3 regions of the Kitasatospora sp. NPDC058170 genome follow, and region 1 is predicted to be linked to each of the others. Evidence: riboswitches for the same ligand, from Rfam matches in the RefSeq annotation. Region 1 holds a riboswitch; each other region holds the start of a gene.
The links. Region 1 has a riboswitch for cobalamin ahead of ACFVVX_RS07740 (CoA-acylating methylmalonate-semialdehyde dehydrogenase). Riboswitches for the same ligand answer to the same signal wherever they lie in the genome.
Positions count from the first base shown of each region.

Region 2: it holds a riboswitch for cobalamin, as region 1 does, so the genes downstream of both, ACFVVX_RS01520 (prenyltransferase/squalene oxidase repeat-containing protein) here and ACFVVX_RS07740 (CoA-acylating methylmalonate-semialdehyde dehydrogenase) in region 1, are expected to answer to the same signal.
Region 3: it holds a riboswitch for cobalamin, as region 1 does, so the genes downstream of both, ACFVVX_RS12155 (ribonucleoside-diphosphate reductase subunit alpha) here and ACFVVX_RS07740 (CoA-acylating methylmalonate-semialdehyde dehydrogenase) in region 1, are expected to answer to the same signal.

Region 1 covers NZ_JBHVUV010000005.1:5,345-8,609, forward strand. The annotation lists gene dhbA (2,3-dihydro-2,3-dihydroxybenzoate dehydrogenase) at 1-507, opposite strand, end outside; cobalamin riboswitch at 853-1,044, shown strand; gene ACFVVX_RS07740 (CoA-acylating methylmalonate-semialdehyde dehydrogenase) at 1,261-2,760, shown strand; gene ACFVVX_RS07745 (acyl-CoA dehydrogenase family protein) at 2,777-3,265, shown strand, end outside.
Region 2 covers NZ_JBHVUV010000001.1:322,904-326,168, reverse strand. The annotation lists gene ACFVVX_RS01530 (glycosyltransferase family 4 protein) at 1-221, opposite strand, end outside; gene ACFVVX_RS01525 (TetR family transcriptional regulator) at 688-1,308, shown strand; cobalamin riboswitch at 1,374-1,497, shown strand; gene ACFVVX_RS01520 (prenyltransferase/squalene oxidase repeat-containing protein) at 1,586-2,869, shown strand; gene ACFVVX_RS01515 (SCO2322 family protein) at 3,043-3,265, shown strand, end outside.
Region 3 covers NZ_JBHVUV010000009.1:20,826-24,090, reverse strand. The annotation lists gene ACFVVX_RS12155 (ribonucleoside-diphosphate reductase subunit alpha) at 1-1,391, opposite strand, end outside; cobalamin riboswitch at 1,576-1,717, opposite strand; gene ACFVVX_RS12150 (hypothetical protein) at 1,874-3,061, shown strand.

The sequences.
Region 1 (3,265 bases):
CACCCCGGAGGCGGCCAGCTCCAGGCCCAGGCAGCGCATGAACATCGTGGTGGCCGCCTTGGAGGCCGCGTACGCGGCCATGTTCATCCGGGGGACGCCGGCGGCGTTGGACCCGACGGTGACGATGCTGCCCCGGCCGCGCTCGGCCATCCGGCGCCCGACGGAGCGGCAGGTGTGGAACACCCCGGTGGTGTTGACGGCGAAGGTGCGCTGCCAGTCCTCGTCGCTGGTGTCCAGGGCGGGTCCGGAGTGCAGCACGCCCGCGACGTTGACCAGGATGTCGAGCGGTCCGTGCTCCCGCTCCGCCTGCTCCACCAGCCGCTCGACGGCCCCGGCGTCCGTGACGTCGAGGCGGTGGACCGAGGGCCCGGAGGGTGACAGGTCGCTGCCCACGACGTGGGCCCCGCGGTCGGTCAGCAGGCGGGCGACGGCGGCCCCGATGCCCTGGGAGGCGCCGGTGACCAGGGCCGTCCGGCCCTTGAACTCATCGGTGGATATCGATGCCACGGGTCACCGCGCCGTCGTGGCGGCGGACTTGCCGGGGGCCCGGCCGGTGCGACGCGGTCTGGGGACGCGGCTGAGGGCGGGTGGCATGGACGTTCTCCCTGAGGTCGGAGCGCGGCGGCTGTCGGACAGGCTTGCGAGACAGTGAGGTAAGGTTAGCCTAACCGCATTGGCGGGCTCCAGCGGCCGCCCCGCCCCCTTCCCGGTCCTGTTGCCGCCCGGGCGCTGTGGCGGGCTGGGCGCCCGACATGACGTTAGCCTTGCCTAAGTGGCATGTCCGGCGGAGGGGTTCAGGCCGGGGAGCCCTTGCGCCTGGGGCTCGGTGGGGGCACGGCACCCTGGACTTACTAGGACGTCCAACTATATGGTCGTGAACCAAGGCCCGCAGTGCAGGGAAGCCGGTGTGAATCCGGCACGGTCCCGCCACTGTGACCGGGGAGCGCGTCACCGCAGTACCAGCCACTGGCAGCCAGCCGGGAAGGCCGGGTGGCGCGCGCTGATCCGGGAGTCAGGATACCGACTGCGGGTGTTCCGTGTTGTCCACGAGGATGGAGCAAACACGCATGGCACCGGTCTGTGTTCCTCCTGGCCCTGGTGATCCTGCGACGGCCGCGGCACACCCGTCACCCTGACGGTCTCCACCGCGCCAGGCAGAACCCGGCACCCCGTGACCCGCCCACCGCGGCGCGCGGCGCCGACCCCTGCCGTGCCCCAGCCCTCGGATCCTCCCGACATCCTGACGAGAGCAGGCTTGTGATGGTCCGTGAGCTCACCCACTTCATCGGCGGAAAGCACGTCACCGGCACCTCCGGGGTGTTCGGCGACGTGTACGACCCCAACACCGGCACCGTCCAGGCGCGCGTACCGCTCGCCGGCCGGGCCGAGACCGAGGCGGCGATCGCCGACGCCGAACAGGCCCAGACCGAGTGGGCCGCCTGGAACCCGCAACGCCGCGCCCGCGTGCTGCTGCGCTTCCTGCAGCTGGTCGAGGCCGAACGCGAGCCGCTGGCCCGGCTGCTGTCCGCCGAGCACGGGAAGACCGTCGCCGACGCCCACGGCGACCTCCAACGCGGCCTGGAGGTCGTCGAGTTCGCGGCCGGGGTGCCCCACCTGCTGAAGGGCGAGTACACCGACAGCGCGGGCACCGGCATCGACGTGTACTCGCTGCGCCAGCCGCTCGGCGTGGTCGCCGGCATCACCCCGTTCAACTTCCCCGCGATGATCCCGCTGTGGAAGGCCGCACCGGCCATCGCCTGCGGAAACGCCTTCATCCTCAAGCCCTCCGAGCGGGACCCCTCGGTGCCGCTGCGCCTCGCCGAGCTCTTCGTCGAGGCCGGTCTGCCGCCGGGCGTGCTGAACGTCGTCAACGGCGGCAAGGAGGCGGTCGACACGCTGCTCGACGACCCCCGGGTGGCGGCGCTGGGCTTCGTCGGCTCCTCCGACATCGCGCAGTACGTCTACGCCACCGCGGCCGCCCGCGGGAAGCGCGCGCAGTGCTTCGGCGGCGCCAAGAACCACATGATCGTGATGCCGGACGCCGACCTCGACCTGGCCGCCGACGCCCTGATCGGCGCGGGCTACGGCTCGGCCGGCGAGCGCTGCATGGCCATCTCCGTCGCGGTGCCGGTCGGGGAGGAGACCGCCGACGCCCTGGTGGCCAAGCTCACCGAGCGGATCGCCGCGCTCAGGGTCGGCGCCTCGCACGACGCCGAGGCCGACTTCGGCCCGCTGGTCGGCCGGGACGCCCTGGACCGGGTGCGCGGCTTCCTCGACGCCGGGGTCGAGGAGGGTGCCGAACTGGTCGTCGACGGCCGCGGGCTGACCGTGCCCGGGTACGAGGACGGCTACTTCCTCGGCGCCACCCTCTTCGACCGGGTCACCCCCGGGATGCGCATCTACCGGGAGGAGATCTTCGGCCCGGTGCTGTGCGTGGTCCGCGCGGCGGACTACGAGGAGGCGCTGCGGCTGCCCAGCGAGCACGAGTACGGCAACGGGGTGGCGATCTTCACCCGGGACGGCGACACCGCGCGGGACTTCACCCGCCGGGTCACCACCGGGATGATCGGCGTCAACGTGCCGATCCCCGTCCCGGTGGCCTACCACACCTTCGGCGGCTGGAAGCGCTCCGGGTTCGGCGACCTCAACCAGCACGGGCCCGACTCGATCCGCTTCTACACCCGGACCAAGACCGTCACCTCGCGCTGGCCCTCCGGGGTCAAGGAGGGCGCGAGCTTCACCATCCCGACGATGGGCTGAGGCCGCCGTGCACACCATGACGGAGGATCAGCGCGCCATCGCCGAGACCTGCCGGGGGTTCGCCCGCGAGCACCTCGCCCCGAACGCGGTGGAGTGGGACCAGAACAAGCACTTCCCGGTCGATGTGCTGCGCAAGGGCGCCGGACTCGGGCTCGGCGGCGTCTACGTCCGGGAGGACCAGGGCGGCTCGGCGCTCGGCCGGCAGGACGGGGTGCTGGTGTTCGAGGGGCTGGCCACCGGCTGCCCGTCCATCGCCGGGTACCTGTCGATCCACAACATGGTCGCCTGGATGATCGACCGCTACGGGAGCGACGACCAGCGCGCCCGGCTGCTGCCCGGCCTCTGCTCGATGGAGAGCCTGGCCAGCTACTGCCTGACCGAACCGGGCGCGGGCTCCGACGCCGCCGCGCTGACCACCCGGGCGGTGCGCGACGGCGACGGCTACGTCCTCGACGGCGTCAAGCAGTTCATCTCCGGAGCCGGCGCCGCGCAGGTGTACGTGGTG
Region 2 (3,265 bases), on a different contig from region 1:
TCGCTCCGGTAGAGGTCCAGGCTCGGCAGCTCGACCAGGCGGACCGAGCCCGGCCCGTCGACCTCGTCGAGCACGGGGTACGGCTGGGCACCGATCACGTCCACGTGGTGGCCGAGGCGGGCCAGCTCCCGGGAGAGGTGCCGTACGTACACGCCCTGGCCGCCGCAGAACGGGTCCCCGCGGTACGACAGCAGGGCAATCCGCAGCGGCTGCGCGGTCATCCTCGGCCCCCATCTCGGCTGCATCTGTGGTTGTTGTCCATGACTGTGATCCATGACTGTGGTCCACGGCTGCGATCTTCGGCTGTCATCGTCGCCGCCGGTCGCTAAAGTAGATCAGGTTTCAGTGTGGTGTGGAGCTCGTCATCGACCATGTGAACAATGAGAGACCTCGAAGATACCGGCCCGTAGCTTGCCGTCAGGAGCCAGGGCTGGTGATTCACGCCACGCCACGGCCTGGTGATTCCCGCCACGCCGGACACCTGCGGAACACGCCGGTCCCGCCGGTCCTCCGCACGCCCGGCCCGCCCTGCCCGTCCTGTTGGAGCACACCGCCACCCGCGCCCCGGGAGCACCCTTGCCGTCGCCCGTGACCCCCGCGAACCCCATGCCCGCCACGCCCCCCGTGCCCCCTGCGGACCCCGCGCCCCCCGCGGACCCCTCGGACCCGGCGCGCCCGTCGGACCCCGTGCGCCCGTCGGACCAGGCGCGCCCGTCGGACCAGGCGCGCCCCGCCGATCCGCCGCTGACCGCCCGGCAGACCGAGCGCCGGCGCCGGATCCTGCGGGCCGCGACCGTGCTGGCCGCCCGGGGCGGGTACGAGGCGGTGCAGATGCGGGAGGTCGCGGAGGGCGCGCAGGTGGCGCTCGGCACCCTCTACCGGTACTTCCCCTCCAAGGTGCACCTGCTGGTGGCCGTGATGCTGGAGCAGTTGCAGGCCCTCCAGGAACAGGTACGGCGGCACCCGCCGACCGGGCCGGACCCGGCGCCGCGGGTCGCCGAGACGCTCACCCGGGCGTTCCACGCGCTCCAGCGCGAGCCGCTGCTGGCCGAGGCGATGGTGCGGGCGCTCTCCTTCGCGGACCGCTCGGTCAGCGCCGAGGTCGACCGGGTGAGCACCACCACCGCCCAGCTGATCCTGGACGCGATCGGCCAGTTCGGGCCGCCCTCCGAGAGCCAGCGGGCCGCCGTCCGGGTGATCGAGCACACCTGGCACTCGGCGCTGGTGGCCTGGCTGTCGGGCCGCGCCTCGATCGCCGAGGTGCGCGCCGACCTGTACACCGCGGCCCGGCTGCTCACCCTTCCCTGACTGGAACCTGTTCCTGTGCGGCGCGGTCGGGTGCGGCGGGTACGGCGGCTAAAGTCGACGGGCACGACAAATCCATCCGTTTCTCCTCCGGGGAAAGCCGGTGCGATTCCGGCACTGACCCCGCAACCGTGAGCCCGGTGCGCTGCTGCCGGGCGAGTCGGAGTGCCCGGAGAGAGGCGAGCGGCCACCCCGGGCGCACCGGCGCCCGGCACCGTCGAGGTCTACGGAACGGCCCACCCGGGCCACCACACCGCTCACCGAAAGGCGCACCTCCACCATGCTCACCGCCGCCCGTCTGGGCGCCGCCGCGCTGTCCGCCGCCCTGCTGGCCGGCGCGGCCGCCTCGCCGGCCCTCGCCGACACCCCCGCGCCCACCGCGCCCGCGCCCGCCGCGCCCTCGCCCGCCGCCGTCCCCGACAGCCTGTACGGCAAGGGCGACCCGACCTACGACGGGGTGTGGCGGCAGTCGCTCGCCCTGACCGCGCTGGCGAGCGCCAAGGTGGTGCCGGCCGACTCCGCCGTCTCCTGGCTGACCGGGCAGCAGTGCGCCGACGGCGGGTGGCCGTCGTACCGGGCGGACGCCGCCGCGGCCTGCGACGCCGCGACCGAGGACAGCAACGCGACGGCCGTCGCGATCCAGGCGCTGGTCGCGCTCGGCGGGCACCAGGACTCCGTGGACAAGGGCGTCCAGTGGCTCAAGGCCAACCAGAACGCGGACGGCAGCTGGGCCTACAACCCCGGCAGCCCCGGCGACGCCAACTCCACCGGGCTGGCCGTGAACGCTCTGTTCGCCACCAGGACGGACCCGGCGGGCGTCGCCAAGGCCGGCCGGAACGCCTTCGACGGGCTGGCGCTGTTCCAGCTCGGCTGCACCGCGCCCGCCGACCAGCGCGGCGCCTTCGCCTTCCAGCCGGACCCGACTGGCGCGCTCGCCCCGAACGCGCTGGCCACCGGGCAGGCCGCGCTGGCGGCGGCGGGCGGGAAGCTGCCGGTGGCCAACGCCAACCGGACCGACGCCGCGCCCAAGGCCCTGCCGTGCGCGGACGGCTCCACCGAGAAGGCCGTACCGCGCGCGGACTCCGCGGAGGCGGCCGGCGCGTACCTCACGGCGCAGCTCGCGGCGGGCGGCCAGCACCTGTCGCTTTCCAACCCGGGCGCGGCGCCGACGCCCGACTACACGGCCACCGCCTGGGCGGCGCTCAGCCTGGTCCAGGGCGGGCACCCGCAGCAGGCGGGCGGCACGGTGGACTGGCTGGCCAAGGAGGGCGGCGCCTGGACGAAGGGCGGCACCGACGCCTCGGCCACCGCGACCCTGCTGCTGGTCGCCCAGGCGGCGCAGCGCAACCCGGCGGACTTCGGCGGCACCGACCTGGTGAAGCAGCTGACCGCCCTCGGGCCGGCCCCGAAGGCGGTCAGTGCCGCTCCGAGCGCCGCTCCGGCGAAGGCGGAGAAGAAGGACGGGGGCCTCTCCCAGTACTGGCTGCTCGGCGTCGGGCTGCTGATCGGCATCGGCGGCGGCCTGGTGCTGAGCCTCCAGCGCAAGCGCGGCGCGAAGCTGTGACCACGCCGTCCGGCTCCCGGGCGGCCGCGTCGACGCCGGGGGCTTCGGCGGGCGCTTCGGCGGGGGCGGTCCGTGCGGCGGCCCGGCCGGTGGCCCCGGTGCCCGTCCGTGCGCCCGCCGGTCTTCCCGCCCGGGTGCCCGGGCGCGTGCCCGGCCGCGCGACCGTTGCGGCCGTGCTCATCGGGCTGCTGGCCGGACTGTTCATGGTCGGCGCGGCGCCGGCGCAGGCCGCCGGGTACCGGTACTGGTCGTTCTGGAAGTGGTCCGGCGACACCTGGACGTACCAGCAGCAGGGCCCGTCGGTCCACGTCCCACCGGACGGCAGCACGGACGGCTGGCGCTTCGCCGTCAGCCCGGACGGCGGACAGGACGCCGCCCGGCCCGGGGCGACCGGGG
Region 3 (3,265 bases), on a different contig from region 1:
TCCCCGGCGGTGGCGCCGGCGGCGACGTGGGCGCCGAGGTTGACCGAGCCGAGGTTGCAGACGGCGGTCTCGGAGTCGTCCGTGACCTCCAGGATCTCGGTGCACAGGTTGGAGGAGTGCACCGTGCGGCCGGGCAGCGCGGTCTGGTTGGCGGCGCGGTTGGAGGCGTCCTTGAAGGTCATCCAGCCGTTGCCGGTCTGCGCCAGGGTGCGCATCATCCGGGCGTACAGGGTCTGCGCGGGGATGGTGCGGACGGCCTTGCCGGCCTGCTCGGCCTTCAGGTACGCCTCGTCGAACTCGACGCCCCACAGGTCGACCAGCTCGGGCACGTCGGCGGGGGAGAACAGCGACCAGTCGGCGTTGGCGTTCACCCGGCGCATGAACTCGTCCGGGATCCAGTGCGCCAGGTTGAGGTTGTGGGTGCGGCGCGCCTCCTCGCCGGTGTTGTCGCGCAGCTCCAGGAACTCCTCGATGTCCGCGTGCCAGGTCTCCAGGTAGACACAGGCCGCGCCCTTGCGGCGGCCGCCCTGGTTGACGGCGGCGACCGAGGAGTCGAGGGTGCGCAGGAACGGGACGATGCCGTTCGACTTGCCGTTGGTGCCCCGGATCAGCGAGCCGCGCGAGCGGATCCGCGAGTAGGACAGGCCGATGCCGCCGGCGTGCTTGGAGAGGCGGGCGATCTGGGCGTAGCGCGAGTAGATCGAGTCCAGGTTGTCCAGCGGCGAGTCGAGCAGGTAGCAGCTCGACATCTGCGGGTGCCGGGTGCCGGAGTTGAAGAGGGTCGGCGAGGAGGTCAGGTACTCCAGCCGGCTCATCAGGCGGTACAGCTCGGCCACCTCGCGCACCGACTGCTCGCTGTCGCCGACCGCCAGGCCGCTGGCGACGCGGAGCAGGAAGTGCTGCGGGGTCTCGACGACCTTGCGGGTGATCGGGTGGCGCAGCAGGTAGCGGCTCTGCACGGTGCGCAGGCCGAAGTACTCGAAGCGGTCGTCGCCGCTCGGGTCGATCAGCGCGTTCAGGGCGGCGGCGTGCTTGGCCACGAAGGCGGCGGTGGTGTCGCCGATCAGGCCCTCGGCGTGGCCGACGGCGATCGAGGCGGAGAACGAGACCGAGCCCTGGCTGACGGCCTCGTCGACGATCTCCAGGGCGAGCAGGCGGGCGGCCAGCTTCGAGTACTGCGGGTCCTCGGCGATCATCGACGCGGCGGCCTCCACGGCCAGCCCGCGCAGCTCGGCGAAGTCCGAGCCGGCGTGGCGGCCGCGGAGCGCGGCGGCGGCGACATGGCCGGGGTCCACCTGGGGGAGATCGACGCTGCGGTCGGTCAGTAGCCGGAGCAGCGAACCACCGGGGTCGGAAACCGTCGGTTCGGCGGGGGAACCCTGGGCGGGCAGGGTGGCTGAGGCAGCGGTGGTCAAGGCGCTCTCTCCTGGCGGCGATCGGCGGTGGATCCGGCAACCGGGCCGACCGGGGCAGGGGAGCACGGCGCGAACGCCTGGTGGCGTCGCGCGACGGTGGCATCCCCGGCCCGCCCGCGAGGCCCGGAAGTACTGCACGTGCTGCAGGGCCTCTGCGGGGAGGCCGTGGCACGCCGTCGGCAGGTACTCGGACTCGCGGGCTCTCAGGGGAGCCGCCCGCACACCGCTGCGGGGCAGTCCCGGACTCGCACCGGGTTCCCCTGCGTCGACAGCAGGATCGAGCATACATCTAGTGGTGTCCGCTCGATGCGACACCACATGTTGTGCGGCGCCGCGTGTCGGGACGATGACGGCGGGTGCGGGTGCGGCGCCCGGGGTGTCCGGCGGACGGCCGGTTTTGGGAACGGATTGGTTACCGGACGACCGGCCGTCGGGGTCATGCCCTACGATCTCGGCACATGAGCGAGGGAACGGGCGTACCGGCGGAGTGGACGCGTCAGCCGGCGCAGCCGGTGCCGGGTCAGCAGCCGGAAACGCCGGGTCAGGTGCCGCCGGGTCAGCCGCCCGTGCCGCCGCAGCAGCAGGGTGGGCCGGTGCCGCCGCCGCCCGGTGGCTTCGGACCGCCCGCGACCCCGTACGCGCAGCCGGGGGCCGGGGTGCCGCCGCAGGCCCCGCCGCCGGCGCCGCCGCACGTGCCGACCGGTCCGGGCGGCTACCCGCCGTCGGCCCAGACGGTGCCGATGCCCCCGGCGCAGCCGCAGCCGCAGTCGCACCCGTTGGCCCAGACCGTGCCGATACCTCCGGCGCAGCCGCAGCCGCAGCCGCTGGCCCAGACGCTGCCGATGCCTCCGGCGCAGCCGCAGGGCCCCGGCGGGCCGCCCCCGTACAACCAGTGGCCGCAGGCCGCCGCGCCGCAGTCCGCCGCCGAGCCGGACTGGGGCGCGATGGCGGACCGCCACGCGAACGAGTCCCGCAAGCGCAAGCGCCTGTGGATCGGCGCGGCGGCGCTGGCCGCCGTCGTGGTCGGCGGTGTGGTCGCGGCCGGCGTGTGGATCAACGGCGACGGCAAGGGCGGCGACCCCAAGCCGGCCGCCAGCTCCACCCCGGCCGGGGTGCCCACCGAGCAGGCGCTGGCCGTCATCTCGGACGCCGCCACCGACAAGCTCCCGGTCGACGCCGCGACGCTGTTCCCGGACCAGACCCGCACCGTCGACGGCAAGGTGTGGACCCGCAAGGTGACCGGGGCGACGTCCCCGTGCTCCAAGGCGACCACCGGCGGCCTCGGCCTCGCCCTCGGCGACGACACCTGCCGCTCGCTGGTCCGCGCGACGTACGTCAGCGGCGACAGCGCGGTGACGGTCGGCGTCGCGGTCTTCGACAACAAGGCGGGCGCGGACCGCGCGCTCGGCCGTCACGCCGGCCTGATCCAGGGTCTGGCCGGCCCCGGCGTGGCCATGTTCTGCGTGACCGACAAGTCGGGCTGCACGGAGACGCACGCCGCGATCGGCCGCTTCGGCTACTTCACCGTGGCGGGCTCGCTCAAGCAGACCCCGGACCAGGGCGACCCGGTGGCCTCGACCGCCGGCACCTCGCTCGCGGACCGCACCAAGGCGGTCCTGCTGGGCCGCGCCGGACACACCGGCTGAGCCTGCCGGAGGAGGCCGCCGGCGGACCGTCCGGCGGCCAACCGTCCCGGTGCGGACGGCAGATGGCTGTCCGATAGGATGACCGCCTTCGGGGGGAGGCACCGGCCTGCCCCAAAGCGCCCCCGAAACGGGGAATCAGCGAGCAGGAGGTACCGCGCGGTGAGCGCTGCCGTCAATGCGGCCAGCAGACGGCGCAGAGCGGCA